2 regions of the Pseudomonas sp. L-22-4S-12 genome follow, and region 1 is predicted to be linked to the other one. Evidence: riboswitches for the same ligand, from Rfam matches in the RefSeq annotation. Region 1 holds a riboswitch; the other holds the start of a gene.
The links. A riboswitch is a leader RNA that binds a small molecule or an ion and turns the genes downstream of it on or off. The one in region 1 is predicted to bind cobalamin.

Region 1 (10,402 bases):
TTCTTCCTTGAGGGTGCGGATGCGCGGGTTGTCCGGTTGGCTGCTGTCGCCGAAGTAGCTGGCGGCCTTGGCGCCGCGCAGGGTCTCGACGGCCGCCAGCATGCCGCCCTGGAACTGGTAGTAGTCGTTGGAGTCGAGGAGGTCGTGCTCGCGGTTGTCCTGGTTGTGCAGTACCGCCTGTAGCTGCTGCAGGCGTTCGGCGAACTGCGCGCGCGCCGGCAGGCCCTCGACGCCCTGGCCGTAGGCGTAGCCGCCCCAGTTCAGGTAGACCTCGGCGAGATCCGCGCGGGTCTGCCACAGGCGTTCCTCCACCGCGTTCTGGATGCCGGCGCCATAGGCGCCCGGCTTGGCGCCGAAGATGCGCCAGCCCGCCTGGTGCCGCGCCTCGACCGGATCGAGGCCCTGGTCCTGATGGGCCAGGGTCTCCTGCCACACCCGTGCCGAGAGCGGGTTCATATGTTCCGGTTCGTCCAGTTCGGCCACTGCCTGCACGGCCGTATCGAACAGGCGGATCAGGTTGGCGAAGGCGTCGCGGAAGAAGCCGGACACGCGCAGGGTCACGTCCACCCGCGGGCGGCCGAGCTGCGCCAGCGGCAGCACCTCGATGCGTTCGACCCGCTGGCTGCCGGGCTGCCACACCGGGCGCACGCCGAGCAGGGCCAGGGCCTGGGCGATGTCGTCGCCGCCGGTGCGCATGGTCGCCGTGCCCCATACCGACAGGCCCAGGCGCCGCAGATGCTCGCCCTCGTCCTGCAGGTGGCGCTGCAGCAGGCGCTCGGCGCTCTGCACGCCGATGCGCCAGGCGGTGGGGGTGGGCAGGTGGCGCACGTCCACCGAATAGAAGTTGCGCCCGGTGGGCAGCACGTCCAGGCGCCCGCGACTGGGCGCGCCACTCGGCCCCGGCGGCACGAAGCGGCCTTCCAGTGCGGCGAGCAGGCCGTTTATTTCGGCGGCGCCGCAGGCGTCCAGCAGCGGGGCGATATGGCCGCGCAGCTCGTTCAGTACCGCGGCGCTGGCCGGACCCGCTGCGGGTGATTCGGGCTGCTCGATCAACTGCAGGGCCAGCAGCTCCAGGCGCTCACGGGTATCGCCACGGCTGCGCCAGGGATCAGTGCTCAGCGCCTGCAGGCTGTCCGGGCGCGGGCCGTGCCAGGGCTCGGCGGGCTCGCCGCCGAGTGGGTCGAATTCCAGCTCAAGGTCCTCGGCGAGGGCGCGCAGCAGGCTGGCGTGCCGGCCCTGACCGTCGCCCCGCGGGATGCGCACCAGGGAGAGCAGGGTGTCGCGGCGCAGGCGCCCGCTCGGCGATTCGCCAAAGCAGTGCAGGCCATCACGGATCTGCGATTCCTTGAGGTCGCACAGGTAGGCGTCCAGCTGCGGCAGCCAGCTGTCCGGGTCGTCGCCCACCTGCAGGCCCAGTTCGCGGTCGAGGCTGGCCTCGCGCACCTTGCGCTGGATCTCGCCGCGCAGCTCCACAGCGCGGCGCGGGTCGAGCTGGCTGGCCTCGTAGTACTCGTCGGCCAGGCGCTCCAGGTCGCGCAGCGGGCCGTAGCTCTCGGCGCGGGTCAGCGGCGGCATCAGGTGGTCGAGGATCACCGCCTGGGTGCGGCGCTTGGCCTGGGCGCCTTCGCCGGGGTCGTTGACGATAAAGGGGTAGAGGTTGGGCAGCGGGCCGAGGATCGCACTCGGCCAGCAGGCCTCGGACAGGCCGACGCTTTTGCCCGGCAGCCACTCCAGGTTGCCGTGCTTGCCGACATGGATCAGTGCGTCGACGGCGAATGCCGTGCGCAACCAGCAGTAGAAGGCCAGATAGCCGTGCGGCGGCACCAGGTCCGGGTCGTGGTACACCGCCGCCGCGTCCAGCTGGTAGCCGCGTGCCGGCTGGATGCCGACGAAGGTCAGGCCGAAGCGCAGGCCGGCGATCATCAGTCGGCCGGCGCGGTACATCGGGTCCTGCTCGGGCGGGCCCCAGCGTTCGATCACTGCACGTTGGTTGGCCTCGGGCAGGCTGGCGAACCAGCTTTGGTAGTCGTCCAGCGCCAGGCTCTGGGCGCAGGGGCGCGCATCGAGGTTGTCGAGGTCGTTGCTCACGCCGCCGAGCAACTGGTGGATCAGCGTGGTGCCGTCGTGCGGCAGGCCCTCGACCGGGTAACCCTGCTGCTGCAGGGCGCGCAGGATATTCAGCGCCGCGGCGGGGGTGTCCAGGCCGACGCCGTTGCCGATGCGGCCGTCGCGGGTCGGGTAGTTGGCCAGGATCAGGGCGACGCGTTTGTCCGCGTTAGCCTTGGCGGCAAGCTGGGTCCAGCGCCGCGCCAGCTCGGCGACGAAGTCCATGCCCGGCAGGTGCGGGCGGTAGCGCACCACGTCGCTCTGGCTGCGCTCGCTGCGCGCGGCCACGCCCTTGAAGGTGATCGGCCGGGTGATCAGGCGGCCGTCCAGCTCCGGCAGGGCGATATGCATGGCCAGGTCGCGCGGGCCCAGGCCCTGGGCGCTGGCCTGCCACTGCTCCTCGCTGTCCAGCGCGCAGAGCGCCTGCAGCACCGGCACGTCGCGGCGGAACGGCCGCTCCTGCGGTGCCTCCGGGTTGGACTGGGCAAACCCCGTGGTGTTGAGGATCACCGCAGCGTCGGCCTGGTCCAGCCAGGTCTCGACCCGGGCCAGGCACTCGGCCTCCTTGAGGCTGGCCACGGCGATGGGCAGCGGATTCAGCCCCTGCAGTTGCAGGCGCTGGTAGAAGGTGTCGACGAAGGCGGTATTGGCCGCCTGCACCTGGGCCCGGTAGAACAGCAGCGCGGCCACCGGTCGGCCGGGCTGCCAGTCGGCGCGCCAGTGCTCCAGGGTGGCTTCACTGTGGCGCGGGTGGTGGATCAGCGTGCGCGGCAGGGCGCGCGGCTCGCGCCACGGGTAGTCGCGCTGCAGCCAGCGGCTGGCGAGGCAGTGCAGCAGATGGCGGGCGTTGTCCGCGCCGCCCTGGCGCAGGTACTGCCACAGGCGCTGGCTGTCCTCGGTCGGCACGTTGCTCAAGCTGGTCAGCTCGGGATCGGGGCGGTCGTCGCCGGGCACCAGAATGATCCTGGCGCCTTGCCGGCCCAGCTCGACCACACGCTCGATGCCGTAGCGCCAGTAGCTGACGCCGCCGTGTACCGAGACCAGGATGACCCGTGCGTGGCGCAGCACCTGCTCGACGTAGAGATCCACCGAGGCGTGGTTGGGCAGCTGCGCCGGGCTGGCCAGGCGCAGGCTGGGGAAGTCCGCGGGCAGCTCGCGCGCCACCTCGGCCAGCAAGGACAGGTGCGAGTCGCCAGTGCAGAGGATCACCAGCTCGGCTGGGGTCTGGCCGAGGTCGGCGATGCTGTCGGCCGGCAGGGTGACGCCGGCCTGGGCGCGCAGCAGGTGCATGTCAGCCGGCCAGCGCGGCCTGCAGCTGCGCCTCGATGGCTGCGCGGTCGAGGCCCTGGCCGATCAGCACCAGGCGGCTGACGCGCGGCTCGTCTGCGCTCCAGGCGCGGTCGAAGTGGCGGTCGAAGCGCTGGCCGACGCCCTGCACCAGCAGGCGCATGGCCTTGCCGGGGATGGCGGCGAAGCCCTTGACGCGCAGGATGCCGTGCCTGGCCACGGCGTCCTTCAGGGCGGCCAGCAGGCGCGCCTCCTCGGCTTCCGGCAGGATCAGGTCGAAGGCGTCGAACGCGTCGTGGTCGTGGTCTTCGTCTTCCTCGTCGTGGTGGGTGCGGCGGGCGTCGATATGCAGCTCGGTCGCGCAGTTCAGGCCCAGCAGCACCTCCAGCGGCAGCTCGCCGCCCTGGGCCTCGATCACCTTGACCGCCGGCGGCAGTTCCTCGACCACTTCGGCGCGCACGGCAGCCAGGGCGGCGGCGTCGAGCAGGTCGGTCTTGTTCAGCAGCACCAGGTCGGCGCTGGCCAGCTGGTCGGCGAACAGCTCGTGCAGCGGCGATTCGTGGTCGAGGTTCGGGTCCTGCTGGCGCTGGGCATCCACCTGTTCGGGGAAGGCGGCGAAGGTGCCGGCGGCCACGGCCGGGCTGTCGACCACGGTGATCACCGCATCCACGGTGCAGGCGGTGCGGATTTCCGGCCAGTTGAAGGCCTGCACCAGCGGCTTGGGCAACGCCAGGCCGCTGGTCTCGATGAGGATATGGTCCAGCTCGCCGCGGCGCGCCACCAGTTCGCGCATCACCGGGAAGAATTCTTCCTGCACGGTGCAGCACAGGCAGCCGTTGGCCAGTTCGAAGATGCGGCCGTTGGCTTCCTCCTCGCTGCAGCCGATGGCGCACTGCTTGAGGATGGCGCCGTCGATGCCCAGCTCGCCGAACTCGTTGACTATCACCGCGATGCGCCGGCCGCCGGCATGCCCGAGCATGTGACGGAGCAGGGTGGTTTTGCCGGCGCCGAGGAAGCCGGTGACGATGGTGACGGGAAGTTTGGAGAGGGTTTGCATGGAGGGCCCCGGAGCGTCGGTGAATTCGACGGACGGGCAGGGGCAGGCCGGCGTCCGGACGGACGCGGGCCTTGCACCACCGGATCACCCCGCCCGGACAGTTAGCTGGTTTGTCGAGGCAGGTCTCCTGGCTCACGGTGTGCGCTGGGCGCGCTCCCTTCACCTTCCCGCCGTTGGCAGTGGTGCATCGAAGGGGCTTGAACCGTTCACAGTTGCGGGGGCAGCCAGGGCATAAACCCTGTTCCCTCTTAGCTGCACCCGCACGGGTGCAGAACCTCGAAAGGGCGGAAGGCTACGCAGTGCCCGCGGGCCGGTCAACCTTGGCGGTTGACGCTGGTGCGGGCTTCGTGATGTTCTAGAAAAGCTGTTTCAGGTGTCTCGCACCGGCGTGTGCGAGGTGAAACGGGAAGCCGGTGGGTCTCTTGCGAGACGAGTCCGGCGCTGCCCCCGCAACGGTAAGCGTACGTAGGGTTCTTGTAGTCACTGCACCGACAGGTGTGGGAAGGCTGACCCAGTCACTGTCGAGTAGACAGTCGTCGCAAGCCCGGAGACCGGCCTGAATCCTCGTTTGGCAACCCGCGGTGGGCGGGTGCGCGCCGGATTCAGGCCCCGGATGGGCCTGCACGTGCTGCGTCCTTCTGCCCCGTTTTCACATCACCAGAAGGTCAGCTCATGTCCAGCAGCGCACTGTCGTCTTCCGCATCCGTTACCCGTCCTCTCTCGCAACGCCTGCTCCTGGCCGTTGGCAGCTGCCTGCTCGGCGGCGCCCTGATCTTCGTCGCCGGCTTCTCGCACATCGAGGCGATGCACAACGCCGCCCACGATACCCGGCACAGCGCCGCGTTCCCCTGCCACTAAGCCGCCAGTTCACCTGAGCGCTGCTGCCATGTATGGCGGCGGCGCTGCCTTGCCGCTGTTTCGAGAAGTCCCGAGATGATCAAACGTATCGCCCAGACGGCCGGTTTTTCCGGCCTGCTCGCCGCCATCGTGCTGACCCTGCTGCAAAGCCTGTGGGTCACCCCGCTGATCCTGCAGGCGGAAAGCTACGAGAACGCCGCGCCGGCGCAAGCCGTGGTGGCCGAGCACAGCCATGCCGCCGCTGAACCGGCTCACGAGCATGCACAGGCGGAGGTCGCCGGCCATAGCCACGATGGCGAAGCCTGGGCCCCCGAAGACGGCTGGCAGCGCAGCCTGGCCACCGGCCTGAGCAACCTAGTGGTGGCGGTCGGTTTCGCCCTGATGCTGGCCGGTCTGTTCACCCTGCGCGCGCCGGGCCGGACCTGGCAGGGCCTGCTCTGGGGGCTGGGCGGTTTCGCCACCTTCTCCCTGGCGCCATCCGCCGGCCTGCCGCCGGAGCTGCCGGGCACCGCCGCCGCCGACCTGCTGCTGCGCCAGTACTGGTGGATCGGCACCGCCCTCGCCACCGCCGCCGGCCTGGGTCTGCTGGCGTTCGCCCGCCACTGGGCGTTGCGCATCGCCGGCCTGGTGTTGCTGGCGCTGCCGCACCTGATCGGCGCGCCGCAGCCGGACGTGCACCAGAGCCTGGCGCCGGAGGCCCTGGAGCGCGAGTTCATCCTTGCCTCGCTGCTGACCAATGCGCTGTTCTGGTCCGCCCTGGGTCTGGCCGCGGCCTGGTTCTTCGCCCGTGGTGCCCGGCAGGATGCCTGATCCGGTGATCATCGCCGGCCTCGGCTGCCGTCGCGGCTGCACGGCGGCCGAACTGCGCGAGCTGCTGGAAAAGACCCTGGAGCAGCTTGCGCTGCCGCTGAGCGCGCTGGATGGCCTGGCCAGCAGTGCGCACAAGCGGGGCGAGGCGGGGCTGCTGCAACTGGCTGCCGGCCTCGGCTTGACGATGGATTTCTACGCCGCCGAGCAACTGACGCCCTACGAGTCGCAACTGAGCGAAGGCTCGGACCTGGTGCGTGAACTGACTGGTTCCGCCAGCGTGGCCGAGGCCAGTGCCCTGGCCAGTGCCAGCGAACGTTCCGGTCGCGCCGCCCTGCTGATCTGCCCCAAACAGCGCAGCGCCGCTGCGACCCTGGCCATCGCCCGCGCCTGAATCGGAACCTTCCATGACCGTCTATTTCATCGGCGCCGGCCCCGGCGACCCGGAGCTGATCACCGTCAAGGGCCAGCGCCTGATCCGCAGCTGCCCGGTGATTCTCTACGCCGGCTCGCTGGTGCCCGAGGCCGTGCTGCAGGGCCTCAGCGCCGAACAGGTGGTGAACACCGCCGAGCTGCATCTGGACCAGATCATCGCGCTGATCCGCGCAGCCGCCGAACGCGGCCAGGATGTGGCCCGCGTGCATTCCGGCGATCCGTCCCTGTATGGCGCCATCGGCGAGCAGATCCGTCAGCTACGGGCGCTGGGCATCGCCTTCGAGATCGTGCCTGGGGTGACCGCCACGGCCGCCTGCGCGGCGCTGCTGGAAAGCGAGCTGACCCTGCCCGAGGTGTCGCAGACGGTGATCCTCACCCGCTACGGGCACAACTCGCCGATGCCGGCGGGAGAGGCGCTGGGCGCCCTGGCCAGCCATCGCGCAACCCTGGCCATCCACCTGGGCGTGCAGCACCTGGCGCGCATCGTCGAGGAATTGCTGCCGCATTACGGCGCCGACTGCCCGGTCGCCGTGGTCCATCGCGCCAGCTGGCCGGATCAGGACTGGGTGCGCGGCACCCTGGCGGATATCGAGGCGAAGGTGGCCGGGAAGGGTTTCCGGCGCACCGCGCTGATCCTGGTCGGTCGGGTGCTGGGCGCCGAGGATTTCGCCGACTCGGCGCTGTATCACGCCGATACCCACCACCTGTTCAGGGCAGACGGCGCAGGCAGTAAAGGCTGAGGTCGGTGCTGGCCCGGTTGTCGGCGATGGCGATCTCGCCGCCCAGTGCTTGCAGGCGGGTATTCAGCTCGCTGGCGTAGAGCGCCTGGCGAAAGCGCGGGTAGTCCAGCTGCGGTGCCAGCCACTGCTGCAGCTGCGGCAGCCGGAAGGCCCAGTAAGCAACCCGGCAATCGAAGCCGGTCGCCTGCAGGCGAGCGAGCAGGTCGGTATCGCCGGCGAGCACGGCCTGGCAGTGGGCGAAAAGGCTTTCCACGGAATCGTTCATGGCGGCGAATATTGCGTGCCGGTGGGGGTTGCGGGCAACCTGTGCGACCAGAGAAATGCCGCAAGGACCGATCATGCGCGACTACCAATGGCTGCACGAATACTGCCTCAACCGCTTCGGCTCGGCCGCGGCGCTGGAGGCCATGCTGCCGCAGCCGAAGAGCGACGCCGAGTTGCGCGCCCTGGGCGACGACCGCTACCTGTCGCTGATCGCCCTGCGCGTATTCCGCGCCGGCCTCAAGCACAGCCTGGTGGACGCCAAGTGGCCGGCCTTCGAGGAAGTGTTCTTCGGCTTCGTCCCGGAGAAGGTGGCGCTGATGAGCGCCGAGCATCTGGAGCGGCTGATGCAGGATGCGCGCATCATCCGCCACCTGGGCAAGCTCAAGAGCGTGCCGCGCAACGCCCAGTTCGTGCTGGACGTGCAGCAGGACAAAGGCAGCTTCGGCGCGCTGATCGCCGACTGGCCGGTGACCGATATCGTCGGCCTGTGGAAGTACCTGGCCAAGCACGGCAGCCAGCTCGGCGGGCTGTCGGCACCGCGCCTGCTGCGCATGATCGGCAAGGACACCTTCATCCCCACCGACGACATGGTCGCCGCGCTCAAGGCCCAGGAAATCATCGACAAGGCGCCGACCAGCCTCAAGGAACTAGCCACCGTGCAGGCGGCCTTCAATCAGTGGCATGCCGAGAGCGGCCGGCCGCTGTGTCAGCTGTCGGTGATGCTGGCGCATACGGTCAATCACTGACAAAGCCACTGCGCTCGCCAGCTCGCGACGCTTTGGATTCCGCGTGGAGGTCGTATGGAACAGGACATCATCCGCATCGCCCAGGCCATCGAGCGGGCTGAGCGCATTCTGATCATCACCGGCGCCGGGCTGTCCGCCGACTCGGGGCTGCCGACCTATCGCGGCCTCGGCGGCCTGTACAACGGCCTGACGCCGGAAGGCCTGCCGATCGAGGCGGCGCTGTCCGGGCCGATGCTGCGGCGCGCCCCGGCGCTGTGCTGGAAGTACCTGGCCGAGCTGGGCAAGGCCTGCCTGGGCGCCCGCCCGAATGCCGGCCATGCGGCCATCGCCGAGCTGCAGCGGCGCAAGCCCGGTTGCTGGGTGCTGACGCAGAACATCGATGGCTATCACCGCCAGGCCGGTTCGCCGGCGCAGCGCCTGATCGAGATCCACGGCCAGCTGGCGCCGCTGTATTGCCAGTCCTGCGGCGCCGAGGACCCCGAGCTGGCCGCGCACCTGCAGCGGCCCTTGCCGCCGCGCTGTGCCCAATGCGGGGGCATCCTGCGCCCGCCGGTGGTGCTGTTCGAGGAAATGCTGCCGGAGCAGGCCATCGACAAACTCTACGACGAGGTGTGCAAGGGCTTCGAGGTGGTGCTGGCGGTGGGCACCACGGCGAGCTTCCCCTACATCGTCGAACCCCTGCTGCAGGCCCGCAGGAACGGGGGTTTCACCGCGGAAATAAACCCTGCGACAACTGACCTCAGTGGCTGGGTGGACGCCCACATAATGCGGGGGTCTTTAGATGTTTTGCCGGAACTACTGAGTCACATTTCTCGGCATTGAATTTGCAATCCTGGTCTTCAGCGGGCATAGTCGCCCCCTCATAAAAACCAGACAAACACGGTCGTGCCCATGCTAAAGCGCTTCGCACCCCTCGTGCCACTTGCACTGATTACCCTCCTGGCGGCCTGTGCCGGCCAGGTTCCGCAGCAGCCGATCGAGCAGCTTGCGGTCGAGCCGGAAGCCGTCGAGTACATCTCCGACGAGCAGATGATGGCCGATATCACCGACGACAAACCCTATGCGCTGCCGCAGCTGGCAGACAGCATCCTCAGTCAGGGCCTGTCCCTGGTCGGCACCAAGTACCGTTTCGGCGGCACCTCGGTGAAGACCGGCTTCGACTGCAGCGGTTTCATCGGTTTCCTGTTTCGTGAAGAGGCCGGCATGAAGCTGCCGCGCTCGACCCGCGAAATGATCAACCTGGATGCCCCGCTGGTGGCCCGCGAAGAGCTTGAGCCGGGCGACATCATCTTCTTCAACAACCGTGGCCGTGGCCGCGTCAGCCATGCCGGCATCTACCTGGGCGATGACCAGTTCATCCACTCCAGCAGCAGCCGCAGCGGTGGCGTGCGCATCGACAGCCTGGACGACAGCTACTGGAATCGCAGCTACATGGAAGCCAAGCGCGCCCTGGCGCTGGCCCCGCAGCTGCAGGCCGAGCGTTCGGTCCAGCGTTAAGCCTGCACGGGCACAGGGCTTGCGCCTGTGCCCGGCGCGCGGCAGAGTAGGGCGCATTCCGGCCAGGATCGCCCGCCATGCATGTAACGGCTCGCTTCGCCCTGCTAGCCCTCGCCGCGCTGCTCACCGCCTGCGCCGGCAACGCTCCCTCTCCTGATTACCCCGTCGACCCTTTTCCCATCGTTGGCAACGAAAATGCCGATGATGTGCTGATGAGTGCCATCGGCCTGGTTGGCACGCCCTATCGTTATGGCGGCAACACCCCGGACGGCGGCTTCGACTGCAGTGGCCTGATCGGTTACGTGTACCGCAACTCGGCCGGCATCCAGCTGCCGCGCTCGACCCGCGAGATGATCAACCTGCGCGCCCCGACGGTCAGCCGCAATGCCCTGCAGAGCGGTGACCTGCTGTTCTTCGCCACCAATGGCGGCGGCCAGGTCAGCCATGCCGGCATCTATGTCGGCGAGGGGCGTTTCGTCCATGCGCCGTCCAGCGGCGGTACGGTACGGCTGGACACTCTGAGCACGGCCTACTGGCAGAAGGCCTACCTCAGCGCCAAGCGCGTGCTGGCGCCGGCGCAGCTGGCGCGCCAGCCATGACCAATC
Region 2 (10,402 bases), on a different contig from region 1:
ACGGCGGCTACTTCCACGAGATTCTCGTCGGTGTGGCCACCCAGAAGACCGAGATCGACGGCGCCATCACGCCCTGCCTGGATCGTCCGCTGGAAGAGCTGGATCCGGTCGAGCTGGCCATCCTGCGCCTGTCCACCTGGGAGCTGAGCCAGCGTCTCGACGTGCCCTACCGTGTGGTGATCAACGAAGGCATCGAGCTGGCCAAGGTGTTCGGTGCCACCGACGGACACAAGTTCGTCAACGGCGTACTGGACAAGCTGGCGCCCATCCTGCGTGCCGCCGAAGTCAGCGCCCACAAGCGCTGAGTCCTTGGGCGAATTCGAGCTGATCCGCCGCTTCTTCGCCGCCGCGCCCTGTGCGCAGGCGGCCGAAGGCGTGGCCCTGGGCATCGGCGACGACTGCGCCCTGCTGCAAGTGCCCGCCGGCGAACAGCTGGCGGTGTCCACCGACACCCTGGTGGTCGGCGTGCATTTTCCTGCCTCCGCCGATCCCTTCCTGCTCGGCCAGCGCGCGCTGGCAGTGGCGGCCAGCGACCTGGCCGCCATGGGCGCCACGCCCCTGGGCTTCACCCTGGCGATCACCCTGCCGCAGGCCGACGAGGCCTGGCTGCAAGGCTTCGCCCGTGGCTTGTCGCAGATGGCCCGGGGCTGCGGCCTGGCCCTGATCGGCGGTGATACCACCCGTGGTCCGCTGAGCCTGACCGTCACCGTGTTCGGCCGGGTGCCGGCCGGCCGGGCGCTGACCCGCAGCGGTGCCCGTCCCGGCGACCTGCTGTGCGTCGGTGGCCCGCTGGGCGATGGCGCCGGCGCGCTGCCGCTGGTGCTGGGGCAACGCCAGGCGACGGACACGGCGGCGCAACAGCTGCTGCAGCGCTACTGGGCGCCGCAGCCGCAACTGGACCTCGGCCTGCTGCTGCGCGGCAAGGCCACGGCGGCGCTGGATGTGTCCGATGGCCTGCTGGCCGATTGCGGGCATATCGCCAGGGCTTCTGCCGTGGCGCTGTGCATCGAGCTGGCGCGGGTGCCCATGTCGCCCGCCCTGCAGGCCATTGCCGGGGCGACGGCGGCCGATTGTGCGCTGGCCGGTGGCGACGACTACGTGCTGGCCTTTACCCTGCCGCCCGAGCATCTGGCTGCCGTGCAGGCGGCCTGGCCGGCGACCGTGGTGATCGGTCGTGCCCTGGCCGGTGCGGGGGTGACGCTGCTGGATGACAGCGGTGCCGTGATCCAACCGCCACGGGCGGGCTATCAACATTTCGGGAGTTCGGGTGACTGATTCGGTACGCGTGGCGCCGCAGGTATGGCGCAATCCCTGGCATTTTCTGGCCTTCGGTTTCGGCTCCGGGCTGATGCCCAAGGCGCCCGGCACCTGGGGTTCGCTGGTGGCCATCCCGTTCATCCCGCTGTGGCAGATGCTGCCGGACTGGGGCTACTGGCTGCTGCTGGGCGTGACCATGCTGTTCGGCTTCTGGCTGTGCGGCCGGGTCGCCACGGACATGAAGGTGCACGACCACGAAGGCATCGTCTGGGACGAGATGGTCGGCATGTGGATCACCCTGTGGCTGGTGCCCGCGGGCTGGCACTGGATCCTGCTAGGCTTCCTGGTATTCCGCTTCTTCGACATCCTCAAGCCGTGGCCGATCAGCTGGATCGACCGCCACGTGCATGGCGGTGTCGGCATCATGCTCGACGATGTGCTGGCCGGGGTGTTCGCCTGGCTGACCATGCAGTTGATCGTCTGGGGCGTGGCGTAGGCAGGAGACTGGCATGCGCATGTGGCTGCTGGCTTGGCTGATGATTGTCCTGGGGCTGCCGGCCGTGCAGGCCGCCGAACTTCGAGCCAAGGAAATCCTGCTGGTCAGCGAGCACTGGCCGGGCCACACCAATGCCGATGGCAGCGGCCTGGCCTGGGAAATCATGCGCCAGGTGTTCGAGCCGGCGGGGGTGAAGATGACCTTGCGCATCGAGCCCTATACCCGCGCCATCGGCCTGGTGCAGCGCGGCGAGGCGGATGCCTGGCTGGGTTCCTATCGCGACGAGGTCAAGGACAGGACGTTCTATCCGCAGCGCCCCTACGATGCAGACCGCATCGTCGCCCTGGGCCTGAGCAGCCGGCCGCCGGCCCGGCTGGCGGAACTGGGGCGCTATCGCCTGGCCTGGATGCGTGGCTACGGCTACCAGCAGTACCTGCCGGGCGTCGTCCGCTACCACGAGGTGCAGCGCAGCGGCGACATCCTCGCCATGCTCGAACGCGGGCATGCCGACTTCTATATCGATGCCAGTAGCGAAGTGGCCGATATCCTCAAGCATGCCGAAACGGAACGCTTCCGCATCACCGCGCTGACCCGCTTGCCGCTGTATCCCGGCTTTGCCGATACTGAGCGCGGCCGCGCCCTGGCCGCCCTCTACGACCGGCGCATGGCCGTGCTGGTGAGCGCTGGCAGCCTGCGTCCGCTGTTTCGCCGCTGGCGGCAGCCGTACCCTTTCGATCAGGACATGGAGAGACCCGATGCGTCACCTTGAAGTGCTGGCTGCCGGCCTGCTGCTGGCCATCAGCCCGCTGTTGCAGGCGCAAACCCAGGTGCAGGTGGTGGGGCTGTTCCCCAATGCCGCGGTGCTGCTGGTGGATGGCCAGCGCAAGCTGGTGAAGGTCGGCCAGGCCGGCCCCGGCGGCGTGCAGGTGGTCAGCGCCGACAGCAAGGGCGCGCGCCTGCGTGTGGATGGCGTGGAGCGCAGCTACGACCTGTCGCGCGAGTACAACCAGGGCGGCAGTGCGGCCCCGCAGGCGGAAAAGGTCAGCATCAGCAAGGGCGTGGGCAACCACTTCTGGGTGGCCGGCTCGGCCAATGGCCATCCGGTACAGTTCCTCGTCGATACCGGGGCCACGACCGTGGCCATGAACGAAGGCCAGGCGCGCCGTCTGGGCATCGATTACCGGGTGGTGGGCCGGCCGATGGTGGCCAGTACCGCCGGCGGCAACGTCAGGGGCTGGCGGATCAAGCTGGATGTGGTCAAGGTCGGTGGCCTGGAAGTACTCGGCGTCGAGGCCGTGGTGCTGGAAGGCGACTCGCCCACCGAAGTGCTGCTGGGCATGAGCTTCCTCAGCCGGGTGCGCTGGCGCGAGGAAAATGGCGTGCTGCAGCTGGAGTCGAAGATCTGACCGCCGGTTAGTCGGGGCCACTCATCGAATGGCCCGATCCTTATCCCGCACAATTCACGCTGCGCGGCAGCCGGGTGCTGCTGGTACAATGCCGGCCTTTCTGCCGATCACTCAACAGGAGCACCCGGTGTCCGTTGTCTTCGTCGCCGCCTCCCAGCTGCCTACGCCTTTCGCGACTTTCACCATGCACGGCTTCCTCGATGAGGAGACCGGCAAGGAGCACGTCGCCCTGACCCTCGGCCAGGTGAACGATGGTGCTCCGGTGCTGGGCCGCCTGCACTCCGAGTGCCTGACCGGCGACGCCCTGTTCAGCCAGCGTTGCGACTGCGGCGCCCAGCTCGAAGCGGCCTTGCGCGCCATCGCCAAGGAAGGTCGCGGCGTGTTGCTGTACCTGCGCCAGGAAGGCCGCGGCATCGGCCTGCTGAACAAGATCCGCGCCTACGAGCTGCAGGATGGCGGGGCCGATACGGTCGAGGCCAACGAGCGCCTGGGCTTCGCCGCCGACCAGCGCGACTATTCGATCTGCCTGCCGATGCTCGATCACCTGGGCATCAAGGCGATCCGCCTGATGACCAACAACCCGCGCAAGGTCAAGGCCCTGGAAGGCTTCGGCGTGCGCGTGGCCGAGCGTCACCCGCTGGAAATCGGCCTCAACGTGCACAACCGCAAGTACCTGACGACCAAGGCCGGCAAGCTCGGCCACATGCTCGGCTTGCAGCACCAGGAAGAAGCCGAGTGACCCGCACCGAGGTGCGTCGCCGGCTGGCCATCGAATGGTGGCGCCAGCTCGGCCTGACCCTGGCGCCGCTGTTCGTCCTCGGCTTCGTGTTCCGTGGCCAGTCGCCGGTGCTGGCGATGCTGGAACTGCCGCTGTTCATTGCCGGCATGGCCTCGATGTTCATCACCCTGCCGGTGTTTGCCGCCTACAAGCGCGCCCTGCTCGCCACCGGCAAGTCGTTGGGGCTGGCCGAGGAGCCGGCCGCCTGGATCGAACTGGCGCGGCGCCGGCGCCTGGGCCTGCTCGCCGCCGGCCTGCCGGCCTGGATCGCCGCCCTGGCGCTGTTCCCCGGCCTGCATGCGGTGGCGCTGTTCCTGCTGGCCCTGAGCAGTGTGATGCTGCTCTGCCTGTACCGCATCCCACGCCAGCTCGGCTGATGCGCCTGCTGCTCGGCGCCTGCCTGCTGGTTGCGTGCCTGTCGCCGCTGGCCGCCGAGCGGGTGGTCAGCCTGGCACCCTCGATGTCGGAAATCATGCTGGAGCTGGGCGCCGGCGAGCTGCTGGTCGGCGTGCTGGATGGCGCCGAGCGTCCGCCGCAACTGGCCGGGGTGGCCTCGGTGGGGCGCTTCGGTACGCTCGAACTGGAAACCCTGCTGAGCCTCAAGCCGGATCTGTTGCTGCTGTCGCCCGGCAGCCTGCCCGAGGCGCAGCGCCGCCAGTTGGCCGACATCGGCATCCCATTCTACCTGGGCGAGCCCCGAAACCTGGAGCAGCTGGCCGAACAGTTCGCCGAGATCGGCGCGCGGGTCGGCCGTGCCGAGCGTGGCCGCCAATTGCGCGAGCAGTTCCGCGACGGCATGGCCGGGTTGCGCGGCCGTTACCGCCGCGAGCAGCCGCTGCCGGTGTTCTACCAGGTCTGGCACCAGCCGCTGTACACCATCGGCGCGCAGCAGATTCTCGGCGATGCCCTGGCTGTCTGCGGCGCGCGCAATGTGTTCGAGGACCTGCGCCTGCCGGCGCCCCAGGTCAATGTCGAGGCGGTGCTGGCCCGTGCGCCGCGGATCATCCTGGGCGGCAGTGGTGCCGAACTGGCGCATTGGCGGGCCTGGCCGCAGCTGCCGGCGGTGCACCTGAACCAGCTCTGGTCGGTGCCGGACAAGGGCATCGAGCGGCCCAGCTTCCAGATGCTGGGCGCTACCGAGAGGCTCTGCGAGCTGCTGGCCGGGGCTCACTGAGGTTCGCGGCCGAAGCCGCTCCTACGCCGGTGTCGGTGGCAGGCTGAGGAGGGGCTGGCCTCGCGCCGCTGACGGCCGGTTCTTGTGTGGGAGCGGCTTCAGCCGCGAACCGGCGCCCTGCGCCGGCTTGGCCAGGTCCCCGGGGCTTACAGTTGCGGCGTCCAGACGAAGCCGAGCAGGGCGCTGCGGCCTTCCTGGCGGTAGCCGTAATGCTCGCCTTCGTGTTCGTACAGGGCGCGCTGGTAATCCTTGTCCAGCAGGTTATCCAGCTTGGCTTCCAGCTTCAGCTCGGGCGTGGCCTGCCAGCTGCCGCGCAGGGCCAGCAGGCCGTAGCCGGCCAGGCGATCCTGGTTGTCCGGGTCGTCGTAGCTGCTGCTCACGGCCTGCCAGCTGGCGCCGATGGCGACATCGCCGAAGCTGCGATCCAGGTCCAGGCTCAGGGTGCGCCGTGCGCGGCGGTTGAGGGTGTGGCCGCTGTCGCGGTCGCGCGGGTCGACGAAGGCCACGCCCAGCTGGCCCTGCCAGCCAAACAGTTCCTGCTGCAGCGCGGCCTCGAAACCATGGATGCGCGCCTTGGCGATGTTCTGCGGGATGAAGTCCTGGTCGCTGGCGATGGCGTCTTCGATGTCGGTGCGGTAGACCGAGGCTTCCAGGCGGGTGGTGGCGGCCAGCTGGCTGCGCCACTGCAGCTCGACGCTCTTGGAGTGCTCCGGCTTGAGGTCCGGGTTGCTGTAGTCCGGGTAGTACAGGTCGTTGAAGGTCGGCGCGCGGAAGCCTTCGCTGTAGGAGGCGATCAGGTCGTTGCGCTCGTTCAGCGGCAGGGTCAGGGCGCCGCTCCAGGTGTTCTCGCTGCCGAACTGTTCGTTCTTGTCGTGGCGCAGGCCCAGCTCGGTGGCGAAGTGCTCGCCGTCGTAGCGGTGCTGGATGAAGGCCGCCTGGTTCCAGCGCTGCTGTTCGGCGAAGGCGGTGTTGCTGTTGAGCTGGTCTTGGTACCAGTCGGCGCCGAGCAGCAGGCTGTGGCTGTCGTTCAGGTTCAGGGTGTTCAGCCAGTTGACCGAGTCGCGGTAGGTGTTGAACACGCCGCGCTCGGCGCTGAGCTTGTCCAGGCTCTCTTCGCGGTTCTCGCTGTGGCCGACTTCCAGGCGGCTGTTCCAGGCGTCGTTGAGCTGGGCGTCGAGGTAGCTGGAGACGCTGCTGACGGTGAAGTCGCTGTACGGGTCCTGCTCGACCGACTCGAAGGTGGTCATGTCGAAGCGGCCGAAGGGGTTGTCGAATTCGGTGCGGCCGCGCTGGTCGAGGACGTTGATCCCGGCTTCCAGGTTGTCGTTGAAGCTGTGGCTGAGGCTCAGGCTGAAGGCCTTGTTGCGGTAGGCGTCGTGATCCTGGTCGGCCTCGTAGGACGTGCCGGTGCGGTCGAAGCCATTGGTTTCGTCGAGGCTGCCGGCCAGGCTGAAGCGGGTGGCCTCGTCGCCGCCGGAGATGCCGGCGCTGCGCTGCCAGGTGCCGCGGCTGCCATAGCCCACGCGCACGAACGGCTTGAGCCCTTCGCCGCTGCTGCGGCGGGTGAATATCTGCACCACGCCGCCGATGGCATCGGCGCCGTACATGGCCGAGCGCGGCCCGCGCAGCACTTCGATGCGCTCGATCTGCTCGATATTGAGGTGCTGCAGGTTGCTGTCGCCGGAGCTGGCCGAACCGATGCGCATGCCGTCCACCAGGACCAGGCTCTGCGCCGACTTGGTGCCGCGGATATACAGGCTGGCCAGGCTGCCGCTGCCGTTCTGCGTCACCTGCACGCCGGGCACGCGGGCGAGCAGGTCGACCACCGAGGCGGGTTGCAGGCGCTCGATGTCGGCGCGGGTGAACACCGTGCTGGCGGCGCTGCTGGCGCTGCGCTGCTGCACGTCGCGGTTGGCGCTGATCAGGGTTTCCGACAGCTTCAGCGCGGCTTCCTGGTCTTCGCTGGCGAAGGCCGCGGAGGCGGGCAGTAGGGCGATGGCCAGAGCCAGGCGGGACAATTTCATCAATGGATCCTCAAACAGTCGGCAGACTTTTGAGGAGGGCAGGGACAAGCGTCACCACAAGCCGACGCTTGACGGTGCTGCCCTCCGCAACACCAGTCGAATCCGTCGAGGCCGGTCTCCGGGCTTGCCACTGAAAGCGAACTTTCCCTGTCGATCGCCTTCCCGGGAAAACTCCCAGTGGCACGTCGATCGACATGGCAGCGCGAGGCTGCGGTGGCTTACCGTTGCGGGGGCAGCGCCGGAATGGCTCGTGACGAGCGCACCGGCTTCCCGTTTAACGCCGGTCGATCACGACGGGCGCACCTTGGCGGAAGTAAAACGCCGCGCACCATAGTGCGCGGCTGGATGAATTACAAGCGAGTTGGGCTCGGCTCTGGATGAGCGGCATTCATGTGGGCAGTTGCGCCAGGCGCTGACGCACGGCCGCTTCGATGCCGGCCTGGTCCAGGCCGCATTCAGCCAACATCTGCGCCGGCTTGGCGTGCTCCACGTAGCTGTCCGGCAGACCCAGGTGCAGCACGGGCTTGAGCAGGTTCTCGGCGGCGAGGAACTCGCTGATCGCCGAACCGGCGCCGCCCATGATGGCGTTCTCCTCGATGGTCACCAGCAGCTCGTGGCTGGCCGCCAGTTCGCGCACCAGGGCCTCGTCCAGCGGTTTGACGAAGCGCATGTCGACCACAGTCGCATCCAGCTTCTCGCCGACCTTGAGCGCTTCGGCCAGCTGCACGCCGAACACCAGCAGGGCGGTCTTCTGCCCGTGGCGACGGACCAGGCCCTTGCCGATTGCCAGCGGCTCCAGGGTCGGCTCGATCGGCGTGTTCGGCCCGCTGCCGCGCGGGTAGCGCACGGCCGCCGGGCCATCGAACAAGTGGCCGGTGGTGAGCATGCGGCGCAGTTCGTTCTCGTCGCTGGGGGTCATCACCAGCATGCCGGGGATGCAGCGCAGGTAGGAAATATCGAAGCTGCCGGCGTGGGTCGGGCCGTCTTCGCCGACCAGGCCGGCGCGGTCGATGGCGAACAGCACGTCGAGGTGCTGCACGGCCACGTCGTGGATCAGCTGGTCGTAGGCGCGCTGGAGGAAGGTCGAGTAGATCGCCACCACCGGCTTGACGCCGTCGCAGGCCATGCCGGCGGCCAGGGTCACCGCGTGCTGCTCGGCGATGGCGACGTCGAAGTAGCGCTCGGGGAAGCGCTCGCTGAAGGCCACCAGGTCGGAGCCTTCCTTCATCGCCGGGGTGATGCCGACCAGGCGCGGGTCGGCCGCAGCCATGTCACACAGCCACTGGCCGAACACGCTGGAGTACTTGGGGCCGCTCGGTTTCTTCGGGGTGGCTTCGGCGGTGAGCGGCTCCAGCTTGGTGATCGCGTGATAGCCGATCGGGTCGGCCTCGGCCGGGGCGAAGCCCTTGCCCTTCTTGGTCACCACATGGAGGAACTGCGGGCCGTCCAGGTCGCGCATATTGCGCAGGGTGGCGATCAGGGTCGGCAGGTCGTGGCCGTCGATGGGGCCGACGTAGTTCCAGCCCAGCTCCTCGAACAGGGTGCCGGGCACCAGCATGCCCTTGGCGTGCTCCTCGACCTTGCGCGCGATCTCCCAGGCGCCGGGCAGGCGCGAGAGGATCTTCTTGCTGCCTTCGCGCATGCTCGAATAGGTGCGGCTGGAGATGATCTTGGCCAGGTAGTTGGACAGGCCGCCGACGTTCTTGGAGATCGACATGTCGTTGTCGTTGAGCACCACCAGCATGTTGGCCTTCACATCGGAGGCATGATTCAACGCCTCGAAGGCCATGCCGGCGGTCAGCGCGCCGTCGCCGATCACCGCCACGCTCTTGCGCCGCGAACCCTGCAGTTTGGCGGCGATGGCCATCCCTAAGGCAGCGCTGATGCTGGTGCTGGAGTGGCCGACGCCGAAGGTGTCGTACTCGCTCTCGCTGCGGCGCGGGAAGGCGGCCAGGCCGTCCTTCTGGCGCAGCGTGCTCATGCGCTCGCGGCGCCCGGTGAGGATCTTGTGCGGGTAGGCCTGGTGGCCGACGTCCCACACCAGCCGGTCGTCCGGGGTGTCGAAGATGTAGTGCAGGGCGATGGTCAGCTCGATCACGCCGAGCCCAGCACCGAAGTGCCCGCCGGTCTGGCCGACGCTGTACAGCAGGTACTGGCGCAGCTCGTTGGCCAGGGTTTCCAGTTCGGTTTCCGCCAGGCGCCGCAGGCCGACCGGCGTATCGGCGCGGTCAAGCAACGGCGTGGAGGGGCGCTCGCGGGGGATCTCGTGGAAAGTCGTCGGCATCAGGCGGATCGTTATAGGCGTACAAAAGATGCGGCAGTTTAACTGAAAAGGACACGGCAAGCCGCACGCCGCATGTCATTAGCATGCAACCTGCGGCTTGCCGGTTTTGCGCCTTACCAGGTATCGACGAAGGGCCGCTTCTTGCCCGTGCGCGCGGCCGGGCGCGGCGCGGCGTTCAGACCGCGCAGCAGCCAGGCTCGGGTCTCGGCCGGGTCGATCACCGCATCGATCTCCAGGTAGCTGGCCATGTTCAGGCCCTTGCCCTGCTCGTAGGCCTTGGCCACCAGCTTGTCGAACAGTGCCTGCTGCGCCGCGGCGTCCGCCTGGGCCGCCAGCTCCTTGGCGAAACCCAGGCGCACCGCGCCTTCCAGGCCCATGGCACCGAATTCGCCGCTGGGCCAGGCGATGGTGAACAGCGGCGAGTGGAAGCTGCCGGCGGCCATGGCCTGGGCGCCCAGGCCGTAGCCCTTGCGCAGCATCAGGGTGAAGAACGGCACGCTGAGGCTGGCGGCGGCGACGAACATGCGCGCGACATGGCGCACCGTGCCCTGTTTCTCCGCCTCCGGGCCGACCATAAAGCCGGGGGTGTCGCACAGCGACAGCAGGGGGAGATCGAAGGCATCGCACAGCTGCATGAAGCGAGCTGCTTTATCTCCCGCCACCGCGTCGATGGCGCCGCCCAGGTGCGCGGGGTTGTTGGCGATCAGGCCGAACGGCTGGCCTTCGATGCGGATCAGGGCGGTGATCAGCCCCGGGGCGAACTGGCGGCGCAGTTCCAGCACCGAGTCGCGGTCGGCCAGCAGCTGGATCACCCGGCGGATGTCGTAGACGCGCAGGCGGTTCTCGGGAATCACCTGGCGCAGCTCGCGCTGGTCGGCGCAGTCCCAGTCGGCCAGTGGTCCCTGGAAATAGGATAGATATTGTTTGGCCACCGCGACGGCTTCGGCTTCGTCCGCCACCCGCACGTCGATCACCCCGTTGGG

Region 2: another riboswitch for cobalamin. It lies ahead of F3I16_RS09620 (TonB-dependent receptor domain-containing protein); the one in region 1 lies ahead of cobW (cobalamin biosynthesis protein CobW).

What each region holds. Positions count from the first base shown of each region.
Region 1 covers NZ_WELL01000002.1:174,604-185,005, forward strand. Annotated here, with positions in the region: gene cobN (cobaltochelatase subunit CobN) at 1-3,396, opposite strand, end outside; gene cobW (cobalamin biosynthesis protein CobW) at 3,398-4,450, opposite strand; cobalamin riboswitch at 4,550-4,744, opposite strand; cobalamin riboswitch at 4,805-5,025, shown strand; gene F3I16_RS07360 (CbtB domain-containing protein) at 5,123-5,308, shown strand; gene F3I16_RS07365 (CbtA family protein) at 5,384-6,118, shown strand; gene F3I16_RS07370 (cobalamin biosynthesis protein) at 6,111-6,509, shown strand; gene cobM (precorrin-4 C(11)-methyltransferase) at 6,523-7,290, shown strand; gene F3I16_RS07380 (hypothetical protein) at 7,259-7,543, opposite strand; gene F3I16_RS07385 (DNA-3-methyladenine glycosylase I) at 7,629-8,300, shown strand; gene F3I16_RS07390 (NAD-dependent deacylase) at 8,355-9,122, shown strand; gene F3I16_RS07395 (C40 family peptidase) at 9,192-9,797, shown strand; gene F3I16_RS07400 (C40 family peptidase) at 9,875-10,396, shown strand; gene F3I16_RS07405 (O-methyltransferase) at 10,393-10,402, shown strand, end outside.
Region 2 covers NZ_WELL01000003.1:69,019-79,420, forward strand. Annotated here, with positions in the region: gene nusB (transcription antitermination factor NusB) at 1-305, shown strand, start outside; gene thiL (thiamine-phosphate kinase) at 310-1,275, shown strand; gene F3I16_RS09590 (phosphatidylglycerophosphatase A) at 1,268-1,753, shown strand; gene F3I16_RS09595 (ABC transporter substrate-binding protein) at 1,767-2,522, shown strand; gene F3I16_RS09600 (TIGR02281 family clan AA aspartic protease) at 2,509-3,159, shown strand; gene ribA (GTP cyclohydrolase II) at 3,287-3,898, shown strand; gene F3I16_RS09610 (MFS transporter) at 3,895-4,314, shown strand; gene F3I16_RS09615 (helical backbone metal receptor) at 4,311-5,111, shown strand; gene F3I16_RS09620 (TonB-dependent receptor domain-containing protein) at 5,258-7,135, opposite strand; cobalamin riboswitch at 7,227-7,457, opposite strand; gene dxs (1-deoxy-D-xylulose-5-phosphate synthase) at 7,524-9,419, opposite strand; gene F3I16_RS09630 (carboxyl transferase domain-containing protein) at 9,533-10,402, opposite strand, start outside.